2 regions of the Pelodictyon luteolum DSM 273 genome follow, and region 1 is predicted to be linked to the other one. Evidence: riboswitches for the same ligand, from Rfam matches in the RefSeq annotation. Region 1 holds a riboswitch; the other holds the start of a gene.

Region 1 (2,949 bases):
ATCCTCCGCCGCCTCTTTCCGGCGCTGCGGGCTCCGGATTTCATCTCACCGCCTCCGCTTGAGGTGTTTTCCACAAGCCCGAGGATGCTGTTCACCAGTCCGCGGATGGCCAGAGCCATCCTGCAGCACCGGAGGCCGGAGGCGTGTTTTCCCGTCGGCATGCAGGAAAAGCCTGCTGACCCGCTCTGGGATCCGTTCGGATACGGGTATCCGTATTCCCTGAACTCGCTGCTTATCGTGTCGGTGACGCTGTTTGCCCTTTAGCCTCTCTCCCCGCTCCTTACCTCATGGTATGGAACTGCGGCACATGGCGCGGTGACTGAGGCAGTATTTCAAGCCCGTTCAGATTGATACACTGGTTCAGCAGCCCGGCGGAAGCTCCATGTTGTTCCTGTGGCTTTGCATGATTTGTATTTCATCGCGGATGCATTACCTTTGCAATGAGTGGTTGCATAGCATCCAGGAACACGGTGTGAATCCGTGGCGGTCCCGCCGCTGTAACCGGGAACTGAACCTGCACAAGATCCCCGGAAGGGGATGGTCACTGTTCCGGCATACCGGAATGGGAAGGTCTGCGGGGGAGGAATGATCCGGGAGCCAGAAGACCTGCTGTGACGAACCCTTACCAATAATCGGCATTTACCCCCGTGGGGAGTGCCTTGAGAGAATCCCAATGGCAAAGGGCTTCGCTCCATCTTCAATGAAGATGGGACGAAGCCCTTTTTTATTTATGCGAAAACATGAAAGCACTCCTTCTCTGCGGCCCCAAATCACTCTCGATTCTCGATCGGCCGATTCCGATACCGGGCGAAGGCGAGGTTCTTCTGCGGGTCCGGGCGGCCGCGATCTGCCGCACCGATGCCAAGATGTGGAGTTCGGGACATCGTGACCTCCGGCTGCCACGGGTTCTCGGCCATGAAGTCAGCGGCACTATCGAGGGCAATCCGGGGCAGCTTTATGCCCTGTGGCCCGGTCAAGCCTGTGGCAGCTGTATGGCGTGCCGGAGCGGGCGCCAGAACCTTTGCCCGGACATGCGCATCACCGGCTTTCATCGTGATGGCGGTTTTGCTGAATTCCTCACGGCTCCGCGCTCCAGCCTTCTCGAAGTGCCTGAGGGAGTCGGCCCGGTGATGGCAACGCTTGCCGAACCTCTCGCCTGTGCCGTACACGGCGTGCGGCAGGGAGGTGTGAGTTCCCGGGAGCGGGTCCTCATTTACGGGGCAGGTACGCTGGGGCTTCTCGTTGCCCTTGTGGCGAGGGAATGTGGCGCTTCTGTCGTTATGTCCGATCCTGATATAGAGAAGCTTTCAAAGAGCGAGGTGTTCAGAAATCGTTTCGGAATCGGCACCGACGTACATCCGGGCGCGCCCTGTGGTCTGTTTGATGTTGTCTTCAACGCCACGCCGGCTCCGGAAGCCATTGAGGCCGGAGTCGACCGGCTGGCGGCCGGCGGCAGGTTCTGCCTGTTCAGCGGGATAGGGAAGGAGCCGGCAATCCCTGCCCGCGTAGTTGATGAGCTGCATTACCGTGAGCTTGCATTCATAGGCGCTTATGGCTGCCGGCTTCATGATATGGGTGAAGCAGTCCGCCTGCTTTCATGGTACAGCGCTGAGCTCGGGTTCCTTATTGAGCGCAGGATCCGGCTGGACGGGGTGCAACCCGCAATGGAAGCAGTCCTCAGCGGGAAAGGTTTCCGCCATGTCATTGTCTGAGGTGCCCTGATGAGCGTGTTATTACAACAACAGTGCCTCCGCCGGGATCGGACGGGGGCCGATTATGAAGGAAAAAATCAATGGAGAATGAACAACGGCTTCGGGAATTCGGAAAGTTGATTACCGCTGTTGCCGGTGGCCACATCATGGATCGCGAGGAGTCCCGGGAGGCCTATCGGCAGGTTATCCTCAACCTTCAGCCGGAGCTTCAGCAGGGGGCATTTCTTGCAGCACATCTGATGCGGGGACCGACCACCGGGGAACTGTCCGGAGCGTGGGACGCGCTTGACTGCCACGATACCCTGAAAATCGATGTGGATCTCGTGGGGCCTGTATGTGATATCGTCGGCACGGGATCCGACCGGCTGAAAACCTTGAACTGCTCGAGCCCCGCCGCACTCATTGCCGCAGCATGCGGTCTGCCCATAGCAAAAAAAGGTGCGCGGCTCGTTACCGGCGTTTCTGGAGCGTCCGATATCTTCGAGGCTTTGGGGGTTGATCTGGACCACCCGCTTGAGCGGGCCGCACAGAGTCTCCGGCATGCAGGGATATGCTATCTGCCGGGAGAGGCGTTCCTGCAGTCAGGTTGGGCACGGCTCATCAGAAGCATGCGTTTCACTTCGGCATTCAACATCCTCGGTCCGCTCACCCGTCCCTGCCGGCAGAACAACTGTGCAGTTATCGGAGCCTATGCCCCTGCCGTGTCGGTACAGATGGTGGAAATCCTGAGAGACATAGGGATGGCAGCGGCACTCTCTCCCTACGGTACGGCAGCGGGGTTCGACCCGGCGTTCGGTATTGATGAATTCTCCCTCTCCGGGCCGACCCGCGTGGTTGAACTCCGGGACGGAAGCATTACGCACTATGAAGTCACTCCGGAGGATTTCGGGATGAAAACGGTGCCGTTCGAATGCATCGCAAGCAGAAGCACTGCAAGGGAGAATGCAGCAACAGTTCTCGCTGTCCTGGAGGGCCTCGAGGGCGGAGCGGCAGCCGATTTCTTCTGCATGAACGCAGCGGCAGCACTCTATGTGTCCGGCATTGCATCGTCGTATCGCGAGGGTGGTGACAAGGCGCGCCATGCACTTGAGAGCGGTGCCGCCTATGAGAAATTCGAAGCCCTGCGTCAGTATCAGGGGCGTGATGTGTTTATGAGTAATGAAAGCAGATAAGGCTGTGGCTGTGAGGGCTCGGAGGTTGATTGCCGTGTCTCTGCGGCCACTCGCCTGAAAGGCTT
Region 2 (21,377 bases), 630 kb from region 1:
ATACAGGAAACTCGTAGCACTGCACCCTACGATCTCTTTCGATACCGTGAACAGGACGCTGCTCACCTTTGCCGAAATCGGCATCATCGAAACCGTTGAATCCCACTCCGGCGTCCGGCGCTTCGACACAGACCTCATGAGCCACCACCACCTGCACTGCGTGCAGTGCGGCAGAATCATCGACTTCACCGATGAAACGCTCGACAAGGTGCCCGTACCGGAGAAAGCCATCGGCAACTTCACCGTACTCGGCAAGCGCATGGTGGTCAGCGGAATCTGCGAGAGCTGCAGGAAAAAACATGCATGAACAGTCTTCCTCACCCGTAATAAACAACCTGCACTGAAACTCAGGCACCAAAAAGCCTCCGGACTTCCGGAGGCTTTTTGCATTGCTGCTGAGCAATAGAGGCACGAAGAGAGGCACGAAGAAAGGCACGAAGAAAGCCCCCGATAGAGGCTTTTAACGGCCATTCTTCTCCGTTCAGGCTACCTGCACGTAGACTTCAGCCTTCACGTTGCAGATCGGGCATTTTTCAGGAGGCGTCACGAGCTCGATGTGCCCGCAGACAGGGCAGAGCCACACGGCGGTCTCTACAATATCCTGTCCGTTCTTTACAGACTCGAGCGCATGGCGGTAGAGTGCGGCATGCACCTTTTCAGCCTCAACGGCGAATCCGAACATACGCTTTGCCTTGTGGCCCTCGCTAACGGCCTGCTCATACATCGGCGGATACATCTCGTTGTGCTCATAGGTCTCGCCACCGATGGCGGTTTCAAGGTTCTCGGCAGTAGAGCCGACTGCATCATCAGCCATGAGGTGGGCTTCAGCATGGATCCGCTCGGCTTCTGCCGTGGTCCTGAACAGCCTGGCGATGTTCTTGAATCCGTCTTTCTCTGCCTTCTTGGCGAAGGTCACATATTTCATGAACGCCTGGCTCTCTCCGCCAAATGCACTCTTGAGGTTTTCGTGGGTCGTAGGCATACGTGTTGGTCTCCTTCTTTGGGTTTGATTCAGTTAGAATGTAGAATACTTCACTTTCTGAGGAACATCCCCAGGTCCTCGAGCAGCGACTGGAGGTCCTCCTCATGCTCAACCTCGTCCTGCATGATCTGCACGGCAAGGTTGTAGGTGATCGGATCTTTCATGCCGATCTCCTCGATAATGCTGTGGTAGGTCGAAATTGCACACTGCTCTCCTGAAATGTTCTGCTCCAGGATGTTCCGGACAAACGGGTTGTCAGGGGCGTCGTAGCCGCAGTTGGTCCATTCGAACCAGAGCTTCGGGTTCACAAGCGGCTTGCCGCCGAGCTGGATGATTCTGGTGGTGACCATATCGGCATGGCGGAGTTCATCGGCCGCATGCTGCAGAAGTTCTGCCATGACGGCGTCCTTCATCGGCCCTTCGACGATTTTTGCTCCGATCCAGTACTGGTAATAAGCAAGCCACTCATCGGCAAAAGCCTTGTTGAGCAGTTCAAGCACGCGGTCAATATGCTCGCCGACAATTTCACGTCCTCTTGTTCCCATGGTGCAATTCTCCTCGTTGGGGTATTGGTTATCGTTACGCTATAGGCAATAAGAAACAATTTTCTACAGAAAAAAAAGCCTCATTCCACAAAAAAATCCCCGAGGCACCCGGCATGGGGCACCTCAGGGAAAGGAAGAAATGGGAGGCTTATTTCTCCATCGCCTTGTGGCAGAACCACCAGTCATAGCACTCATACTGGCTCGGACGCTTTTTGGCGTCGGCAACGTTGTTGGCCGGAGGAATGATGACGCGGTCCTTCAGCATCGTGTTGTTCGGCCAGTCTGCCGGCATGGCCACCTTGTGCTTGTCGGAATACTGCAGTGCGGTCACGGCGCGAAGGATCTCATCCATGTTACGGCCGATCTCCTGCGGGTAGTACAGCACGAGGCGCACCTTGCCCTGCGGGTCACCGACGAAGACGGCGCGCACGGTATTGGAGCCCTTTCCGGGGTGAAGCATACCGAGCTTGTTGGCGATCCGGTCATTGGCTGCGACGATCGGGAAGGTGATCTCGACGTTGAGTTTCTCCTCGATCCACTCAACCCACTTGATGTGCGAAAATACCTGGTCGACGCTCATGCCGATCAGCTTGCAGCCGATTTTATCGAACTCCGGTACCCTCTCCTGGAATGCAACGAACTCAGTGGTGCAGACCGGGGTGTAGTCTGCCGGGTGGCTGAAGAGCACGAACCAGGAGCCTTTCAGGTCTCCGGGGATGTTCATCGGGCCATGGGTGGTCTGTACGTCGAGTTCCGGAAACTCGTCACCGAGCAGCGGCATGGAAATATCGTAGTACAGTTCTTCTTCAGGATGCTGTGACATGGCATGTTCTCCTATTAAGTGTTTTGTTGATTTGTTTGTTGCAGAAAAAATTGTTGCCTTCAACTCCTGAAATCAATATACGATACTCCGGCAAATAATCAAGAATAAATCTTAAATAAGAACTATTATTTATTAAAAAACCGATCGCAGCCAATCCACGGCACATCGCCCCCATATCTTTTTAAGCGCTTTATGTATATTGACTGCAATTCAGGGACATCAACACGATAGCCGTATCGAAAAACCCGTACCGTCATGCTAGCACGAATCCAGACCCTCTACCTGTTCCTCGTCGCGCTTCTCGCCTGCGGCAGCATGCTTTTCCCGTTCTGGGGCTTCAGCGCTCTGGAGTATTTTCCGATTGGCGACTTCACCCCGTTTGAGGGTGCCGGCATCCTCTTCACCGCAGGCACCATTGCGTCCGGGATCTTTTCGCCGCTCACCGCCATTGCTGCCCTGGCAGCAATATTCCTCTACAAGCAACGCGCGCTCCAGCAGAAAGTGATCGCACTCGGCGTCCTTCTCTTTGTCGGCGACCTGCTCTCCACCCTCACGGCTGCACACTTCATGAACCAGTACTTCCTCGCCGGCGGGGCAGGGTTCGTGCACGGGCCTGAAACCGGATTCTTCATGATACTCCCGGAGCCGGTTCTCTTCTGGCTCGCCATGAAAGGAGTGCAGAAGGACGAGAAAATCGCCAACGCATACAAGCGACTCTAACCATGCGTATCGTCTTCTCGCTCGGCGATCCCCACGGCATCGGCCCGGAAATCATACTGAAGGGGTTCCTCGAGCTCCAGAAGAGCGGCCACCGGTTCGCCGTTGCAGGCTCATACCGTGTCCTTGAACACTACCGCCAGGCACTCGGCCTCCCCATAGAGCTGGAGCGGGTTGAAGACGCCCGGGCGCTTGAGCACCTGCCCTCCTGCAGCTGCGGGGTCCTCCCGGTGCTGAGCGTTGCCGAACCCCTCTCGATAGAGCCCGGGACGGTGACGGCTGAAGCAGGAAGCATCGCAATGCAGTCCGTCAAGGCCGCGGCGGAACTCTGCCGGAACGGGCAGTTTGACGCGCTTGTCACAGCCCCCCTCCACAAGGAGTCGCTCGCCCTTGCCGGCTGCCCAGACTCGGGACACACCGGCATGCTCGGAAGGATGTTCAGTGTCCCCTCCCCCATCATGCTGTTCGCCGACAGGGTATCGGGCCTGAAGGTGGCGCTGCTGACCATCCACGAACCCCTTGAACGGGTTCCGTTGCTCGTCAGGAAAACGGATATCGACCGCTTTCTCCTCCGCCTCGCGCGCTGCCTTGAAACCGATTTCGGGCTCGAACACCCTGCCGTCGCCGTCCTCGGCCTCAACCCCCACGCATCCGACGGAGGGATCATGGGCCGTGAAGAGGAGGAGCTGATCCGCCCCGCAATCCAGCGCCTGCAGCAGAGGATGCATATCGAAGGGCCTTTTCCGGCCGATGGATTTTTCGGGGCCCGGATGCAGAGCCGCTTTGACGTCGTTCTGGCCATGTACCACGACCAGGGGCTGCTCCCCTTCAAGGTGCTCGCTTTCCACAGCGGAGTCAACGTAACCCTCGGCCTGCCGATCGTGCGCACCTCTCCCGACCACGGCACGGGATTTGACCGAGCGGGAAAAGGCACGGCTTCGGCCGAAAGCCTGCACGAAGCCACGCTCCTTGCCGCAACCATTGCTGAAAACAGGAAAAAGAAAACAGGACCGCCCCTATGATTTCATTCGTCAATCTTGATATCGAGCTCAACAGAAAGCCGGTGTTCTCCAATCTCAACCTGACCATCCAGCCGGGTGAACTGGTCTTTATTGCAGGAAAAAGCGGGAGCGGGAAATCGACCCTCCTGAAAACGATGTATATGGAGATCAAGCCGAAAAAAGGGGAGCTCATCATAGCCGGATACAACTCCCGTACCATCAAAAAAAGGGAGATCCCGCTCCTGCGGCGCAAACTCGGCATCGTCTTTCAGGACTTCAGGCTGCTTGAAGACCGCAGCGTTTACGACAACCTCGCGTTCGTTTTGAAGGTAACGGGCACGAAGGAGAAACTGATCCGTGAAAAGGTGATGCACGCGCTCGAAAGCGTCGGACTCTCGGATGTCGCCGGGGAGCTGCCGATCCGCCTCTCGGGCGGTGAGCAGCAGCGGGTATCGATCGCCCGCGCACTGGTCCGCGAACCGCTGGTTATCCTTGCCGACGAACCGACAGGAAATCTCGACCCCGACACCTCGATTGAAATCCTCGAGTACCTGAAAAAGATCAACCAGAAAGGCATCATCGTCGTCATCGGCACCCACGACTATGAACTCATCCGCCACTCCCCCTCCAGAACCCTCCTGATACAGGACCGGAGCCTCGTTGAAGCCTCCATCCGGGAGGGTGCCACCGGCTTCCGGCCCGTCCCTGCATAGAGAACTTTCAGCAGCCGGGACTTTCAGCAGCCGCCCTGCGGCGAAAGTCCGGCACCAGCAAAAAGCCCCCATGCTCAGACTGAACATGGGGGCTTCAAGGTATGTCGCAGGGAAAGCCGATGCCGCCTATGAGCAGCCGGTCGTCATTCCGCAGTCTTCACAGACTTTGCAGGTTCCGTTCTGCTTGACCCTCATCGAACCGCAGTTCTCGCACTGCTCGCCCGTATAGCCCTGCACCTTTGCCTGCATGACCTGGCTCTTCAGCGTATTGGTGTACTCGGATCCGGCATGATGGGCGGCAGGAACCGCCTCGGCTTCCAGTGCCGCCACCGGCGAGGTCTGCCCGTTGCTATTCTTTGCATCCGCACCGTGCTCGGGCACCTCATCGACTGCCTTGACATGCACGAAGTCCTTGCGGCCGAGGTAGTCGTAGCCTATGGAGCGGAACACGTAGTCGAGAATCGAGGTCGAGTTCTTGATGGCGTTGTGCCCCTGGACGGCACCCGCCGGTTCGAACCGGGTGAAGGTGAAGCTGTCGACCAGCTCCTCGAGCGGCATGCCGTACTGCAGGGCCTTCGAGGCCAGCACGGCGAAACAGTTGAGCAGACCTTTGAAGGATGCCCCCTCCTTGTACATGTCGATGAACACCTCGCCGAGCGAGCCGTCCTCGTATTCGCCGGTACGGAGGAACACCTTGTGGCCGCCTACGTATGCTTCGCGGATGAATCCTTTCCTGCGCTTCGGCAGGAGCCGGCGCTCGCTGCGGTGGTAGACCCGCTCGATAATCCGCTCCTGGACTTCGCGTGGGCCCTTTGTCTCGTCAAGATCCTCTTCGTTGCCGAGCATGATCACTTCGTCGAGATCCTGGTAACTTGAAATGTTGAGCGGCTGGGAGAGCTTAGACCCGTCACGATATACGGTGATGGCCTTCACCATATGCTGCCAGCCGGAGAGGTATACCTCGCCGATTTCAGCGGTGGTGGCGGTGGCCGGCATATTGACCGTCTTGGAGATGGCGCCGGAAATGAACGGCTGGACCGACGACATCATCCGCACATGGGCCATGTGGTTGATGAAGCGCAGCCCCTTCTGCCCGCAGCGGCTCGCGCAGTCGAACACCGGAAGGTGCTCCAGCTTGAGGTGCGGCGCACCCTCGATGGTCATGGTGCCGCAGATGAAGTCATTGGCCGCTTCAGCGTCTTCGGCGCTGGCGCCAAGAGCCTGGAGCATGTCAAAGCCGGGATCGTTCAGCTGGGCTTCCGTGAAGCCGAGCGACTGACAGAATTCCTCTCCGAGAATCCACTTGTTGAACGCGAACCGGATGTCGAAGACCGCTGCGAGGTTCGACTCGAGCAGGGCGATCTTCTCTTCAGTGAAGCCCCGATTCATGAGCCACTGGCTGTTGATCGACGGACACCCCTCAAGCGAACCGCTTCCCTTGCAGTACTTTTCGATCTCTTCAATCTCCTGCGCAGCGTAACCAAGGCGCTTGAGGGCCTTGTGCACCGACTGGTTGACGATCTTGAAATAACCACCGCCGGCGAGTTTCTTGAACTTGACGATGGCGAATTCAGGCTCGATGCCGGTAGTGTCACAGTCCATGACGAGGCCGATCGTGCCGGTCGGAGCGATGACGCTGACCTGGGCGTTGCGGAACCCGTACTTCTTTCCCTTCTGCAGCGCTTCGTCCCAAACACTGCCGGCTGCCTCGAAGAGCTCTTTCGGGCAGTACTCGGAATCGATGCCGCGCGGCTTGACCGACAGCTCCTCATACTCCTCCTCCGACTCGTTGCGGGCTGCACGGCGGTGGTTGCGGATGACGCGGAGCATCTCCTTCGAGTTCGCCTGGTAACCGTCGAATGGACCGAGGTCGCGGGAGATCTCTGCTGAGGTGACATAGGCCTGGCCGGTGATGATGGCCGAAATGGCACCGGCAAGCGCAAGCGCTTTCGGGGAGTCGTAGGGGATGCCGAGCACCATCAGGACGGTGCCGAGATTGGCGAACCCGAGACCGAGGGTGCGATACTCGTAGCTGAGACGCGCGATATCGGGAGAGGGGAAGTGGGCCATGAGAACCGAGATCTCGAGCACGACGGTCCAGAGCGCCGCGGCGTGGCGGAGCTCGTTGATTTTGACATGCCCGGACTCTTCGTCGACGAAGTGGATCAGGTTAAGGCTGGCGAGATTGCAGGCCGTATTGTCGAGGAACATGTACTCGCTGCAATTATGAACACCGATGCCGTTGGCAATAAAGTGATGGTTCTCAGGCTCGGTAAGATCGAAAACCGGCTGCCGGCCGATACTCCTCAGTGATGCCACCCTGTCGACCAGCGGGTCACGATAGGTGTCGACCGTCATGTTCAGACGTGCGAGCGCTTCAGCCTTCCGGCTCTCCTCCATGAATCCGATGGACTCCTGAAAAAGAACCCTGGAGCTTCGGCTGATGCGCAGGCTGTGCATCTCCTGCACCGGATATTCCCTCATGCCGCCCTTGCCGTCCGGAAGCATAGAGACAAGGTCTCCGGCCCGGCGATTCTCGTAGATTTTGGCCTTGATGCCGAAATTCAAGAGCAGCAGCTGTACCTGCAGAAGCAGGTCGAGCGAGGTGGAATCGAGCGCGACATACCGGGATTTGACACCGTAGTTGGCAACCGTGCCGTCGGCAGTGAAAAGTCCACGGAGCAAAGCCGCCTGTTCAGCCTGCTGAAGACGGAACACCGCATCGGAAAACATTTTCTTTTCGCTTCCACCATCGAGAACCGCATAGTTCTCAAGCAGATTGAGAATTCTGGGGCTGCCGACAGCGACGCGGGACGAGGTGAGGGTCTGGGTGAGGGAACCCTGCTTATTGTGCTCGCCAAGCTCAGGACGCAGATCGTTAATGAGCGTATTTGCCCATCCGGTAATCTCCGCTTCAGCCTTGTCCATGGCAAGAAAGGCAACACGGCGCTGCTCTCCGGAAGCCGTGAGTTCAGCATTCCGGGTAATACAGCCATCCCCGACAAGCAGACCGATCAGCTGGGCAACATCGACAGAGCCTGTCGATTCTTTACCAAACTCTGCCCCGACAAGTCTGACCACATCGTCCTTGGAGAGTTCACAGGCCTTGACATCACCGCGATTTTCAGTATAAACGGGATGATCTCCGGTGAGTTTCAGGCGATATCCGGCTTTCGTCCGGAGCTCGTATACTTCTTTCGTGCCGGTCGGGAAAATCTTTTCGACCCAGTGCAGCTTGCCCTCAATACCCCTGATACCTCTCGACTGTCCGACAAGTTCCCCGATACGCTCAAGTCCCCGGTCTGTGGCGACCAGTGTCTCTGCAGTCACACAGGGGTTACTCGCATTGATCCTGCCGGCTGCCGGGCAGGTGTGCCATTCGTTGATGGTGGTGTCGAACTGGAGGCCCGGATCGGCGCACTTCCATGCGCTCAGGAGAATCTTTTCCCAGAGTTCACGGGCGTTGACCGCACGGGCGGTCTTGCCGGTTGTGCGTTCCTTAAGCATCCAGAGTTCGTTGTTCTCGACCGCCTTCATGAAGGCGTTCGTCACCCTCACGGTGTTGTTCGAATTCTGTCCGCCGACGGTCTGGTAGGCTTCCGATTCGTAATGGGTATCGTACTCTTCGAAATCAAGCGTGGTATAGCCCTGCTCGACAAGGGCGAGCACCCGGATGATGTAGCTCATCGGCACGGCACGGTGCAGGGCGTTCTCGATCAGGCGCTGGAGTTTCGGGTTCTCGAGTCTGTCGGCGCCGTTCAGGATGGCCTCTTCGACAATGGCCTGCAGGAAGCGCGAGCAGATCCTCGAGCCGGCAACGAGCGAGGCGACCTTGTCCTCTTCACGGGCCTTCCACTCAATGAATTTCTCGACATCCGGATGATCGATGTCGATAATGACCATCTTGGCCGCACGGCGAGTGGTTCCGCCCGACTTGATGGCGCCGGCCGCGGAATCGAAGATCTTCAGGAAGCTCATGAGGCCCGACGAGCTGCCGCCTCCGCTGAGCTTTTCGCCCGAGGAGCGGAGATTGGAATAGTTGGTGCCCGAGCCGCTGCCGAACTTGAACACCCGGGCTTCGCGGACCGCAAGGTCGAAGATGCCGCCTTCATTGACCAGATCGTCATTGACGGACTGGATGAAACAGGCATGCGCCTGCGGACGGGTGTATGCATCTTCGGACTCGACCACCTTCTTCGTGGCAGGATCGACATGGTAGTGTCCCTGGGCAGGACCGGTGATGCCGTAGGCGAAATTCAGTCCGGTATTGAACCACTGGGGGGAGTTCGGGGCGCCCTGCTGCGCAATGAGCATGTAGGCGACCTCATCGTAAAACGCCTCTGCGTCCTCCGGGGAGTCGAAATATCCGTGTTTTTCACCCCACTGGCGCCAGCATCCGGCCAGACGGTGCACGACCTGGCGGATAGAGTGTTCGCTGCCGGTGACCGGACGGCCTTCCTCGTCAAGCAAGGGGTTTCCATCTCCGTCAACCTGCGGAACACCCGTCTTGCGGAAATATTTCTGGGCAAGGATGTCAGCCGCCATCTGCGACCAGTGCTTCGGCACCTCGAGTTCATTCATCTCAAACACTTTGGAGCCGTCAGTGTTCCTGAGGACCGAAGACTTCTGGGTATATTCGAACCGGTCATAGACGTTTTCACCGGGAGATGTAAAGAGACGGGAGATTTTCATGGAAGCGCTCCGGGATCAGAGTTGGAGGGAAACTTAAAATATTCTTTTAAAACAACTTATACGTGCCGTCGAGCCATATCGGTAAGTGTGAGCCGAAGCATTTTTCATACCGGAAATAAAGAATATAACATAAATCATAAATGTTGACACGGACCCCGATGAGGGGGCAAGAGGCAGCTGTCCGGCCTTCATCCCGAAGCCATCTCGACAGCGTTTATCCGGCAGGTTTCCTGACTTTCGACGGCATTTTCAGCCTGCCACGGGGGCGGGCAATCCGGGCACTCAATCCTTCCCACGCCCTTCCTGCGGAAGTATTGCGGTCGGCGAAGTGGATTGAAGCATACCGTCAGGAAACTTCGGCAGAGCTGCCTTGTTCGCTGACGGCGAACCATCATACAGTTGCGGGCACAGTGTACGGTTTTCGCGTACTTCCCTATTATCCGGACCACGGGGGCGTCCGGCACCGGAAAGAAAAAAGAACAGGGTCAAGTTTAAGTATTTTTTACATCATTCGCAACCCGTCTCACGGAAGCTCCAAGGCGCTTTCAGGAAGATCGAGAACGGGGCATCCGGCATAGATGAGGATGGCCTGAAGGAGCGAGGCGGAGTGCACCGCCTGGCCGAGGGCCTCCGTCCGGGTCATGTCGCGGCCCTCGCGCTGCATCCGGAGGGCGAGCTGGCGGGAGAGTTCGGCGATGCGGGCGATTTCAAGGCAAAGCTCATCCTCGTTCCCGATGCGTATGGGGTAGATGCGGCTCCGGAGAAGGGCGGCATCCCGGAACGCGCTCTCTTCGATGACACCGTCATTGGCATGATGGCGTGCGCGGTTGAAGGCGTCATAGGCCACGTTGTGCAGCGGCATCGAAAGGTCTCCGGCATAGTGGGGACAGTAAACCATCGGGTAGTCTGCGAACTTCCCCCTGGCCCGAAGCGCCCGGTACTCCCGGACCGAGGCCACGATGGCGCCGTAGAGGTGCCCCTCCTGGTCATCGGCACGATCATGGAGGCTGATCTGCCTCTGCACCATCCCGCCGGTGACCTGCCTGTTTTCGGGATTGTGGAAGTAATGGTTCTTCCCTTCATAGGCGCCGCACGGGTACTTCGACTTTGCAACGTCGGGAGCCGCAGCACTGTACCAGCGTTCGAACCCTGCCGCCCGGGCAATGGCCACATGGGTACGGTCGTGCCAGCCGAGGGCGTCTCCCCGCAAAGAGAGGAGTACGGGAAGAATGAGGATGGCGGCCGGAACGGCCGAAAGGAATTTCTGCCTGCGGCTTCCGGGGGTTGGCGCCCTTTCCGCGCCCATCTTCAGGCGGACATGTCGAGCATCCTGCGGATCGGCTTCAGGGCTGCGCTCAAGAGGGGCTCCGGGACGGTGATTTCGGGTGAACGCTCAAGCATGCACCGGTATAGCTTCTCGAGGGTATTCTGCTTCATCTGGGTACAGACGCTCCTCGGGTTTGTCATGTCGCGGGGAGCGGGAATGAAGGTCTTACCGGGCGAGCGGCGCTGCATTTCGTAGAGGATGCCGGGCTCGGTAGCCACGATGAATGCTTCGGAAGGGCTCTTTTGGGTATAGTCGAGCAGCGCCTGGGTCGAGCCGACGAACGAAGCAAGTTCGAGCACCTCACGACGGCACTCAGGATGCGCAATGAGCTCAGCTCCGGGATGCTCCCTCTGCGCCGTCTTCATCATATCAGCCCTGTAGGCTTCATGGACATAGCAGAACCCCTGCCAGAGGATGATGTCGCGACCGAGCTGGCGGGCGATATAGTCGCCGAGATTCCTGTCGGGCCCGAAAATGATCGGCTGGTCCGGGGGTATCTGGCGAACGATGGAGAGGGCGTTCGAGGATGTGCAGGTGATGTCGGACTGAGCCTTCGTGGCAGCGGTGGAATTGATGTAGGTGATGGCGACGGCCCCGGGGTGGCGGCGGCGGAACTCCGCAAACTCCTCCTCCGGACAGCTGTCGGCAAGCGGGCATCCCGCATTGCGGTCCGGCATCAGCACCGTCCTCGACGGGTTGAGTATCTTTGCTGTCTCGCCCATGAAATAGACGCCGGCAAAGACGATCACCTCAGCGTCGACCGTTTCGGCGGCACGGGCAAGTGCGAGGCTGTCACCCACGATATCGGCGACCTCCTGTATTTCGGGAAGGGTGTAGTAATGGGCCAGAATGACGGCGTGCATCTCTTTTTTCAGCGCCCTGACGCGCTCCTGCAGCCCGGTTGTGGAAAATGCTTCAGGTTCGCTGCCTGCATGTGATGTATTCATGTCACTTCAGATAGTATTCAAGATCGTCATCCTCCCGGACAAGGAGCAGGATGGCTGCATTGGGAACGATAAGAAAGCGCTCACCATCGTAATCGATCTCATGGGAGCTGGCCTGCAGGAAAATGGCAAGATCCCCGACACGGGCCTGTAGAGGGATGTACTGCGTCGAGGACACGCTCTCTTTCCAGGGTTCCTCGGCTGAAGGAGGGGCTACGGGATATCCCGGTCCCGCCTTGAGGATGTAGCCGCTCTGGATCTTCTCTTTCTCCTGGACGCCGGGCGGAAGGTAGATGCCCGATTTCGTCTGTTCCTCAAGGGATTTAGGTTTGACGAGGACCCTGTCTCCGACAACGACAAATTTACTTATATTCATGTTCCCGAACCGGTCAAGCTGGTTACCCCTGAGCTGCTGCGGGCCAGTGAGCCCGCCGCCTGAAGAAGAGTGAAAATGTAAAAAAATTCCGTGTCCGGCAAATCCGGCGGACCACCGGCCTGAAGCGGATCCGGCGGGAGTGCCCCCGGAGACGCTGCATAACCATCCCGAACCGTGAACAATTCTTTCAAGGTATTTCTCAGATACAATTCGTGGATCCTCGCAGTCATGCTGTCGGGGATATCCCTCATCATCACCGCGATTGAACAAAACGATGTCCCCTCAAAAGTCGCCGTTGCCGGCTACAACCTTCGGGGCTACGTTGCAGAGAGAATCCAGAGCCTCGGCCACCTCCTGCACATGAAGGAGGAGAATAACCGGCTGCTGGCCCAGAACAGCCGGCTTCTTGCCAGACTCCTCGTCGCTGAAACCGCACTGCAGCGCCAGAGCGCACTTGAGCACATCCATGCCGCCACGCCTCCGGCCATGCAGGGGTTCAAAACCGCCCGCGTCATCGACCGGACATTCAGCGAACGAGAAAACATGCTCCTCGTCGACAAAGGGCGCAACGACGGCATCAGAAAAGACATGACGGTACTGACCCCCGACGGGCTTGTCGGACGGGTGGTATCGGTATCGGCACACTACGCATCCATCATGCCGCTCATCCACTCCGACTTCAAGGTAAGCGTGGTCTCGGCGGAAACCCGGACCACGGGCCTCGTTTCCTGGGACGGGGGACGGGCAGACATGGCCAATGTCGAACACATTCCCATCAGCAGCAGCCTTGCCAAGGGAGAAGAGCTTCTCACCACCGACTTCAGCACCTTTGCAATTGCAGGCCTCCCTGTCGGCCGGGTGACGTCGGTAATGCCCGGCCGGCTGTTCAGCATGGTCACGATGAAACCCGCCGTCGATTTCTCCAGACTGGACTACGTCCTTCTGGCGCCGCTCAACAACGAGCCGGAAAAGCTTAGGATGCTCGGCACCCCGGGTCCCGGAAAAAGAGACCCACTGACGAAACAGTAACGAAACAATACCGCGAATCAATAACGCACCAAGTACAACCGTGGCCAGAAATATCTTCGTACTCCTTTTCGTACTCCTGATCGTCTGCATCCTGCAGGTACTCGGGTTTTCACGCCTGACCCTGCTGCATACCGCCCCGGATGCCATCGCCCTCTTTCTCGGGTTCAGTGCCGTCACCCTCGGCCGAAACGCCGGCACCGGATTCGGTTTTCTCGGCGGCATGCTCTGCGGCCTCATGACGGGAGACATGGGGCTCCATATGCTGGCGGGAACCACGGGCGGCTTTATGGCCGGCTCATTCCACATCCCACGCGACAGCCATGCCACCCCCAGCCAGAAAATGCGGCGCATATACGGGGCAACGGCCGCTGCTGCATTCGTTTCGCATACCGTCCTGGCCATCGGCCTCAACCCGCTCGGACTCTCTCCCCTGTACCGCATCGTCGTGCTCGGGTTTCTGGCAACACTCTTCACCCTCGTGCTTGCATTTGCGGCAAACCTGCTCATCCTGAAAAATACAATTTCAGACTGATCGATGGACAGACTGCAGCACAGCACCAGGATCGTCTCGATCCTCATTGTGACCATCTTCGCCGTCCTTCTCGGCCGGCTTTTCTGGATCCAGGTGCTCGACTTCCAGAAACTCGGTTCGATATCCTCGTCGAACAGCATCCGCAGGGTCTGGATCCAGCCCCCCCGGGGCCGCATCATCGACCGCAACGACATCATCATGGTCGACAACAGACCGCTTTACTCCGTTAAAGTCATCCCGGCAGAGTTCAACGATTCCGGAACGGAGGCCCTTGCATGGCTGATCCGAAGGCCTATGGAGGAAGTCGCGGAGAAAATCGAGAGGGGGCGGAACTTCAACCGGTTCTCGGCCGTCACACTCCGTCGCGACCTTGAGAGCCAGGACGTTGAACGGCTCGGCGAAAACCTCTGGGAACTGCCCGGAGTCCTCATCGAAGCGGAGAACAAACGCAAATACGCCGACTCCCGTTACGGAGCGCACCTCTTCGGCTACCTCCGCCAGATCGCGCGCAAGGATGTCGCCGAGCTGGTGCTGCAAGGATATGCCCAGGATGACAAAATCGGCTTCAGCGGGCTTGAAAAGCAGTACGAAGACCGACTGAAAGGTACGAAAGGCGCCCGTTTTGAAATGGTCACCCCGCTCGGGCGCTACGCCGGCAAGTACGACGACGGCCGGAGCGACATTCCCGCCGTCAGAGGAGACGACCTCTACCTCACCATCGACTCAGGGCTCCAGCAGCTCGCAGGGGAGCTCCTTGAAGCCACCGGCAAATCAGGGGCAATCATCGCCATCGATCCGTCCACCGGAGGGATCCTGGCGCTTGAGAGCGCCCCCGGGTACGACCTGGAAACCTTTAACGGCGCAACCGATCCCGACGGCTGGCGCGCAATCATCAGTGACCCCCGCAAACCGCTCTTCAACAGGACCGTGCAGGCCGTCTACCCCCCCGGCTCGATCTACAAGATGGTGCTCGCAATGGCCGCCCTCGAGGGAAACAGGATCGATCCCGAGCAAAAAGTACTCGACAACGGCGTCTTCACCTACGGCCGGCGGCGGTTCCTCAGCCATGGCGGCAGGGGGCACGGCTGGGTAAACATGCGGCGCGCAATCACCGTATCCTCGAACCTCTATTTCTACAGACTCATCTTCGATGTCGGATTTGCCGAATGGACCCGGTACGGGGCCATGTTCGGGTTCGGGACTGAGACCGGCATCGACCTGCCCGGCGAGCGCAGCGGGCTGTTGCCATCGACTGCATACTATGACCGCCGCTACGGAAAAGGGCGCTGGACCAAGGGGTACCTGGTCAGCCTCGCCATCGGGCAGGGAGAGCTCGGCGCCACACCCGTCCAGCTGGCGGCCTACGCTGCAGCCATCGCCAACGGCGGCACCCTCCACCAGCCCCATATCGCAAGCGGCTACCGCGATACCGAAACCGGCAGGTTCGTCCCCTTGCCGAGCCTAAGCCGACCTGTCCCGGTATCGGAGGCGAGCTTCAGGCTCATCCGTGAAAGCATGGAGGAGGTCGTCAGGGAAGGTACCGGCCAGCTCGCCGCAGTGCCCGGAGTGAGGGTTGCGGGAAAGACCGGCACGGCACAGAACCCGGGAGGAAAGGACCACGCCTGGTTCATTGCCTTCGCCCCGGTCGACAACCCCAAAATCGCCATCGCCGTCCTGGCGGAGAACGCAGGATTCGGAGGCACCATCTCGGCGCCGATCGCAGGAAAGCTCATCCAGCACTACCTGCATCCCGTGCTGCCCAGCCCCCCCGCAGCCGACTCCCTCACAGTATCCGGCCCTACGCCGGAAACATCCCCCGACTCGCTCGGGGAGTCCCTTCCTGTCATTGAAACCGCACCGCCCCCTCCGGAAGCGGCAACGGCTGAACCTGCACCCCATGATCCATAAACAGGACCCTGCATCCATACAGAGCTATCTGGAAGACACCAGCAACCTGAAAACAGGCCATACCGAAGGGGTCTACATACCGGAAACCCCGGAGGAGATTTCAGCGCTGCTGCGTGAGGCCGCCGCTCTCGGCCGGCGCTATACCATATCGGGCAACGGAACCGGCACGACAGGAGGCAGGATTCCGCTCGGCGGACACGTCATATCCATGGAAAAGCTCAACGCCATCGGCGAGCCGCGGCAGACAGAGCCCGGCAAAGCGATCATGAGGGTTCAGGCTGGTGCCATGCTCGCCGATGTGCAGAAAAAAGCCGAAGCCGCAGGATGGTTCTATCCGCCGGACCCCACTGAAAAGCTCTGCTTCATCGGCAGCACCATCGCCAACAACTCCTCCGGGGCAAGAAGTTTCAAATACGGAGCCACGCGCCGCCACATAGAGCGCATCACCATTCTCCTGCCTGAAGGCGACATGCTCAGCCTCCAAAGGGGAGAGCATCGTGCCGATGCCCAAGGCATCTTCCGCCTTGAGCTCCCCTCCGGAGAACACCGGGAGTTCCACCGCCCACGGTACCGCATGCCCGGAACGACGAAACACAATGCAGGATACTATACCGCTGAGAGGATGGACCTCATCGATCTCTTCATCGGCTCCGAAGGCACCCTCGCCCTCATCCTCGAAGCGGACCTCATGCTCATTCCCCTGCCGGAAAGGCTCATCTCAGCAATAATCTATTTCCAGGAGCTGGACGGGCTGATGGGCTTCACCGGGGCCCTGCGCGCGATTGAAGGCCCGCGGCGCCCCCGTGCCCTCGAACTCTTCGAAAAGAACGCCCTCGGCTTTCTCCGCCAAAAGTACCCCGATACCCCCGGGGACACGGCGGGGGCTGTCTTCCTCGAACAGGAAACAACCACCGGGGCTGAAGATGAGGATCTGGAAGCCCTGTTCAGCATCGTCGAAGAGCACGGCGGCATGGCTGAAGAGTCATGGATCGCCCTCGACCGCGAGGAACAGGACCGGATGCGGGAGTTCCGCCACAGCCTGCCGCTGCTGGTCAACGAATGGCTCAGCCGCCAGGCGGAGAGTAAAGTCAGCACCGACATGGCCGTACCCTTTCCCCGATTCAGGGAACTGTTCGATTTTTACCGCACTGCTTGCGAACAGCACGGCTTTGTCTATATTATTTTCGGCCATATCGGCGATGGCCATGTGCACCTGAACATCCTGCCCCGGAGCCATCTGGAGTTCATCGAGGCCAAGGCGCTCTATCTGGAGTTCATAGCGAAGGTGCTGGAACTCGGAGGCACGCTGTCGGCCGAACACGGCATCGGAAAGCTCAAGAGCGGATATCTTGCCGCTATGTACGGAGAGGAAGGGCTCAGGGAAATGGCCGCACTGAAGCGCACATTCGACCCGTTCCAGGTGCTCAACATCGGCAATATCATTCCTGTCGAATATCTCGAAAACCGCAACAAGTAACCGCCCCGGTGGCCAAAAAGCAGCAGACACGTTCATACACGGAGGCCATCCAGAACCGGAAAGCCCGCTACGAGTACCAGATTCTCGAAACCATCGTCGCCGGCATAGAGCTGCTCGGCAGCGAAGTGAAATCGGTGCGCCTCGGCAAAGCAAGCCTCAATGAAAGCTTCGCGACCATCCACCACGACGAGGTATGGCTCGAGAACATGCAAATCACCCCTTACGAGTTCAACCACCTCGATGCACTTGAACCCAAGCGGAGCCGGAAGCTGCTGCTCCACAAAGAGGAGATCCGGCGCCTCCAGTCGAAAATCAATGAAAAAGGTCTGACCCTCATCCCCCTGAAAGCTTTCTTTGACAAGAATGGCCGGCTTAAGGTGGAACTTGCGCTCGCCAAAGGAAAAAAGCTTTATGACAAGCGCGAAACCATCAAGGGCAGGGAGAACGAGCGTCATCTGCAGCAGCTCAGGAAACAGTACTGACCACCCTTTAGATACACACCGCACCATGTCCTTTCCCTCACTGCAGGAACAGCTTGACATCATCACCGCAAACACGGTTGAAATCATCAGCAGCGCCGAGCTAGAACAGAAGATCCAGCACAGCATCAAGACCGGAGCGCCCCTCAAGGTAAAACTTGGTGCCGACCCCTCGCGCCCCGATCTCCATCTCGGCCACTCCGTCGTGCTCCGCAAGCTCCGCGAGTTCCAGGACCTCGGCCACGAGGCCATCCTCATCATCGGCGACTTCACAGCCATGATCGGCGATCCCTCCGGCAAAAGCAAGACCCGACCGCAGCTCTCTGCCGAAGAGGCCCGCGAAAACGGGGCAAGCTACTTCGAGCAGGCCTCGAAGATCCTCGACCCCCATAAAACGACCATCTGCTACAATGCCGACTGGCTCGGCAACATGACGTTTGCCGACGTCATCCGCCTCTCCAGCCACTACACCGTAGCCCGGATGCTTGAGCGCGACGATTTCGAACGCCGCTACCGCTCAAGTGAACCCATATCCATCCATGAGTTCCTCTACCCGCTCGCCCAGGCCATGGACTCCGTCCATCTCCGAAACGATGTGGAGCTCGGCGGCACCGACCAGAAGTTCAACCTCCTCGTCGGCCGGGACCTGCAGCGCGAATACGGCATTCTGCCTCAGGTCTGCATCACCATGCCGCTGCTCGTCGGCACCGGTGGCGAGGATAAGATGTCGAAATCGCTCGGCAATGCAGTCTGTTTCAACGACCTGCCTTCCGACATGTACGGCCGCGTGCTCTCCATCCCCGACACCCTCATCGAAAACTGGTGCCGCCTGCTGCTTCCGCTCACCGGAGAAGGCCGCCGGGCAATCCTCGAAGGGTGGGAAGAAGACCCCCGCACCGCCAAACGGAGGCTCGCCCGCGAAATCGTAATGCAGTACTACTCGGCGGGTGAGGCCGGAGCTGCCGAAGAGCACTTCGACCGGCTCTTCGTCCACAAGCAAGCACCGACAGAGATCGAACTGACCAGGTTCAGCGAACCCGAGCTTCCGCTCGTCGACCTCCTCACAACGCTTGGAGCGGCCGCTTCGAAAACCGATGCACGACGAATGATCCAGCAGAACGCGGTATCCATCGACGAAGAAAAGATTACGGATGTCAAGACAATCATCACGCTTTCAGATGAACCGAAAACCCTGAAAGCCGGCAAACGGAAGTTTTTCAGGATCGCAACAGCCGGAAACAGCTGAATTGCGGCTCCCCTCTTAAAAAAACATTTTGAATGCCATCCCTTTTTCCTATACTTGCTCAAATTCGGTAGCGTCACAATTTCAGCAACAATTTATCCGGAGGAACTGCATTGTCATTCGTCCCTTCAAAAGTCTTCTTCACCAAAGGTGTGGGAAGGCACAAGGAATATCTCTCCTCGTTCGAGCTGGCGCTGAGAGATGCCAAAATCGAAAAATGCAATCTGGTTACCGTCTCCAGCATCTTTCCTCCCAAATGCGAACGTGTCAGCGTTGAAGAGGGAGTGAAAATGCTCACCCCGGGCCAGATTACCTTCGCGGTAATGGCCCGCAACTCCACCAACGAGTACAACCGGCTCATCGCCGCCTCGATCGGTGTGGCCATCCCGGCCGATGACACCCAGTACGGCTACCTGTCCGAGCACCACCCGTTCGGCGAAGACGCAGAGCAGTCCGGCGAATACGCCGAGGACTTGGCCGCAACGATGCTTGCCACCACGCTCGGCATCGAGTTCGACCCCAATAAGGACTGGGACGAGCGCGAGGGAATCTACAAGATGAGCGGCAAAATCATCAACTCTTACAACATCACGCAGTCGGCTGAAGGCGAAAACGGCATGTGGACGACCGTGATCTCCTGCGCAGTCCTGCTCCCCTAAGCTCCCAAAAGAGAGCAAGCAGCCCGCAGCAACAGCAACAGGAAACGGCACCTTCACCGCGCCAGCCGGCCGGGGAGGGTGCCGTATGCTTTCAACCCATGCCAATGCCCCTGTCCGAAGCCCTTCTCCATATCGGGTCCCTCGATGAGCTGATCCTCCAGGGCGGGTACCTGCTGCTCTTCCTGCTCGTTTTTGCAGAGACCGGGCTTTTTGCGGGCTTCTTTCTCCCGGGCGACTCGCTGCTCATCACCGCAGGGCTCATTGCCGCCTCCGGCCAGCTCGAACTCTCACTCGTCATGATCACGCTCGCCTCCGGGGCCGTCCTCGGCGACCTTACCGGCTGGCTCATCGGCAAACACCTCGGCAGGCGTCTTTTCATGAAAAGCGACTCCCGGTTCTTTCACCGCGAACACCTTGAAAAAACTGAGGCCTTCTACCAGAAACACGGGCCGAAAGCCGTGTTCCTCGCCCGCTTCATTCCGGTAGTCCGCAGCTTTGCCGCCACGCTCGCCGGGGTCACCGGCATGCCGCTTGCTTCCCTCCTCTTCTTCAGCATCGCCGGAAGCACGGTCTGGGTGTCCATCTTCACCCTCATCGGATACTTTGTCGCGAGCCTTTTCCCGGAACTCGTCACCTGGGTCCACGCCATCATTGTCGTAGGCATCCTCGTCATTCTGGCAAGCGCCATCAAGCAGCTCGCACCGCCCCGAAAAGCCTGAAAAAACAATTCGAAAGCCGTTAAAAGGCAAGGCCGGAAAAAGCCGCAGGGAAATATGCCTGCGGCGTGGTATTTTCCCCGAGACATAACCGCACCCGAACAGCAATGCGACACCTCACACCCATGACCGAAGAGATCAAAACGGACGTCCTCGTGATAGGCAGCGGCATTGGCGGCCTTTATTTCGCCATCCATATGGCCGACCACGCCAAGGTCACCATCATCACGAAAAAAGAGAGCTCAACATCCAACACCAACTGGGCTCAGGGCGGAATAGCGGCAACCATAGACCAGAACGACAGCACTGAGTACCACGTCGCCGACACCCTTGATGCCGGAGCGGGTCTCTGCAACCAAGGAATGGTGGAAACCATGGTCCGGGAAGGGCCGCGCCACATCCAGCGGCTCATCAGCCTCGGTGTGCAGTTCACCACCTCCGACCATGATCACCTTCACCTCGGCAAAGAGGGCGGTCATTCGCGAAGCCGCATCGTACATGCCCAGGACCTCACGGGCCGCGAAGTCGAAACGGCACTGCTGAACCGCGTCAACAGCCACCCGAACATCACGCTGCTCGAGCACCATTTCGCCATCGAACTGATCACCGAGCACCACCGAGGCATCAAGACCAACGACATCACCTGCTACGGCGCCTATGTGCTCGACTCCCTGCAGCGCAAACCAAAAAAGATCCTCGCGAAGATCACCATGGTAGCTTCAGGCGGGCTCGGCCATGTCTATCCGCACACCACCAACCCCGACATCGCCACCGGTGACGGCGTTGCCATGGCCTACCGGGCAGGGGCGGAAATAGCCAACATGGAGTTCATCCAGTTCCACCCCACCTCGCTCTACCACCCGAAAGCCAAGTCCTTTCTCATCTCCGAAGCGGTCCGGGGGTTCGGCGGCATTCTCCGGCTGAAAAACAAAGAGGCGTTCATGCACAAGTACGACAAGCGGGAGAACCTTGCCCCGCGCGACATCGTAGCGCGTGCTATCGACTCGGAAATCAAGAAGAGCGGCGAAGAGTGCGTATTCCTCGACGTCACCCACATCGAGGCGGAAAAAACCATCGAGCATTTCCCGAACATCTACGAAACCTGCCTCGAGTTCGGCATCGACATGACGAAGGAGATGATCCCTGTTGTTCCCGCCGCACATTACTCCTGCGGCGGAATTCGGACCGATGACCGTGGAAGAACGACCCTGAAC

What was found. A riboswitch is a leader RNA that binds a small molecule or an ion and turns the genes downstream of it on or off. The one in region 1 is predicted to bind cobalamin.
Region 2: linked by a shared signal. The riboswitch ahead of PLUT_RS03005 (intein-containing adenosylcobalamin-dependent ribonucleoside-diphosphate reductase) and the one ahead of PLUT_RS05960 (zinc-dependent alcohol dehydrogenase) in region 1 are both predicted to bind cobalamin.

The regions. Positions count from the first base shown of each region.
Region 1 is NC_007512.1:1,298,337-1,301,285, reverse strand. Features, by position in the region: gene PLUT_RS05965 (hypothetical protein) at 1-264, shown strand, start outside; cobalamin riboswitch at 429-629, shown strand; gene PLUT_RS05960 (zinc-dependent alcohol dehydrogenase) at 741-1,712, shown strand; gene trpD (anthranilate phosphoribosyltransferase) at 1,793-2,884, shown strand.
Region 2 is NC_007512.1:661,771-683,147, reverse strand. Features, by position in the region: gene PLUT_RS03040 (Fur family transcriptional regulator) at 1-307, shown strand, start outside; gene PLUT_RS03035 (rubrerythrin family protein) at 482-982, opposite strand; gene PLUT_RS03030 (ferritin-like domain-containing protein) at 1,033-1,527, opposite strand; gene PLUT_RS03025 (peroxiredoxin) at 1,676-2,350, opposite strand; gene PLUT_RS03020 (DUF4293 domain-containing protein) at 2,606-3,070, shown strand; gene pdxA (4-hydroxythreonine-4-phosphate dehydrogenase PdxA) at 3,073-4,089, shown strand; gene PLUT_RS03010 (cell division ATP-binding protein FtsE) at 4,086-4,781, shown strand; gene PLUT_RS03005 (intein-containing adenosylcobalamin-dependent ribonucleoside-diphosphate reductase) at 4,908-9,473, opposite strand; cobalamin riboswitch at 9,676-9,956, opposite strand; gene PLUT_RS03000 (hypothetical protein) at 9,997-10,779, opposite strand; gene nadA (quinolinate synthase NadA) at 10,782-11,747, opposite strand; gene PLUT_RS02990 (co-chaperone GroES) at 11,749-12,120, opposite strand; gene mreC (rod shape-determining protein MreC) at 12,295-13,149, shown strand; gene PLUT_RS02980 (hypothetical protein) at 13,190-13,681, shown strand; gene mrdA (penicillin-binding protein 2) at 13,685-15,589, shown strand; gene PLUT_RS02970 (FAD-binding oxidoreductase) at 15,579-17,066, shown strand; gene smpB (SsrA-binding protein SmpB) at 17,075-17,548, shown strand; gene tyrS (tyrosine--tRNA ligase) at 17,574-18,791, shown strand; gene PLUT_RS02955 (pyruvoyl-dependent arginine decarboxylase) at 18,902-19,447, shown strand; gene PLUT_RS02950 (DedA family protein) at 19,546-20,166, shown strand; gene nadB (L-aspartate oxidase) at 20,289-21,377, shown strand, end outside.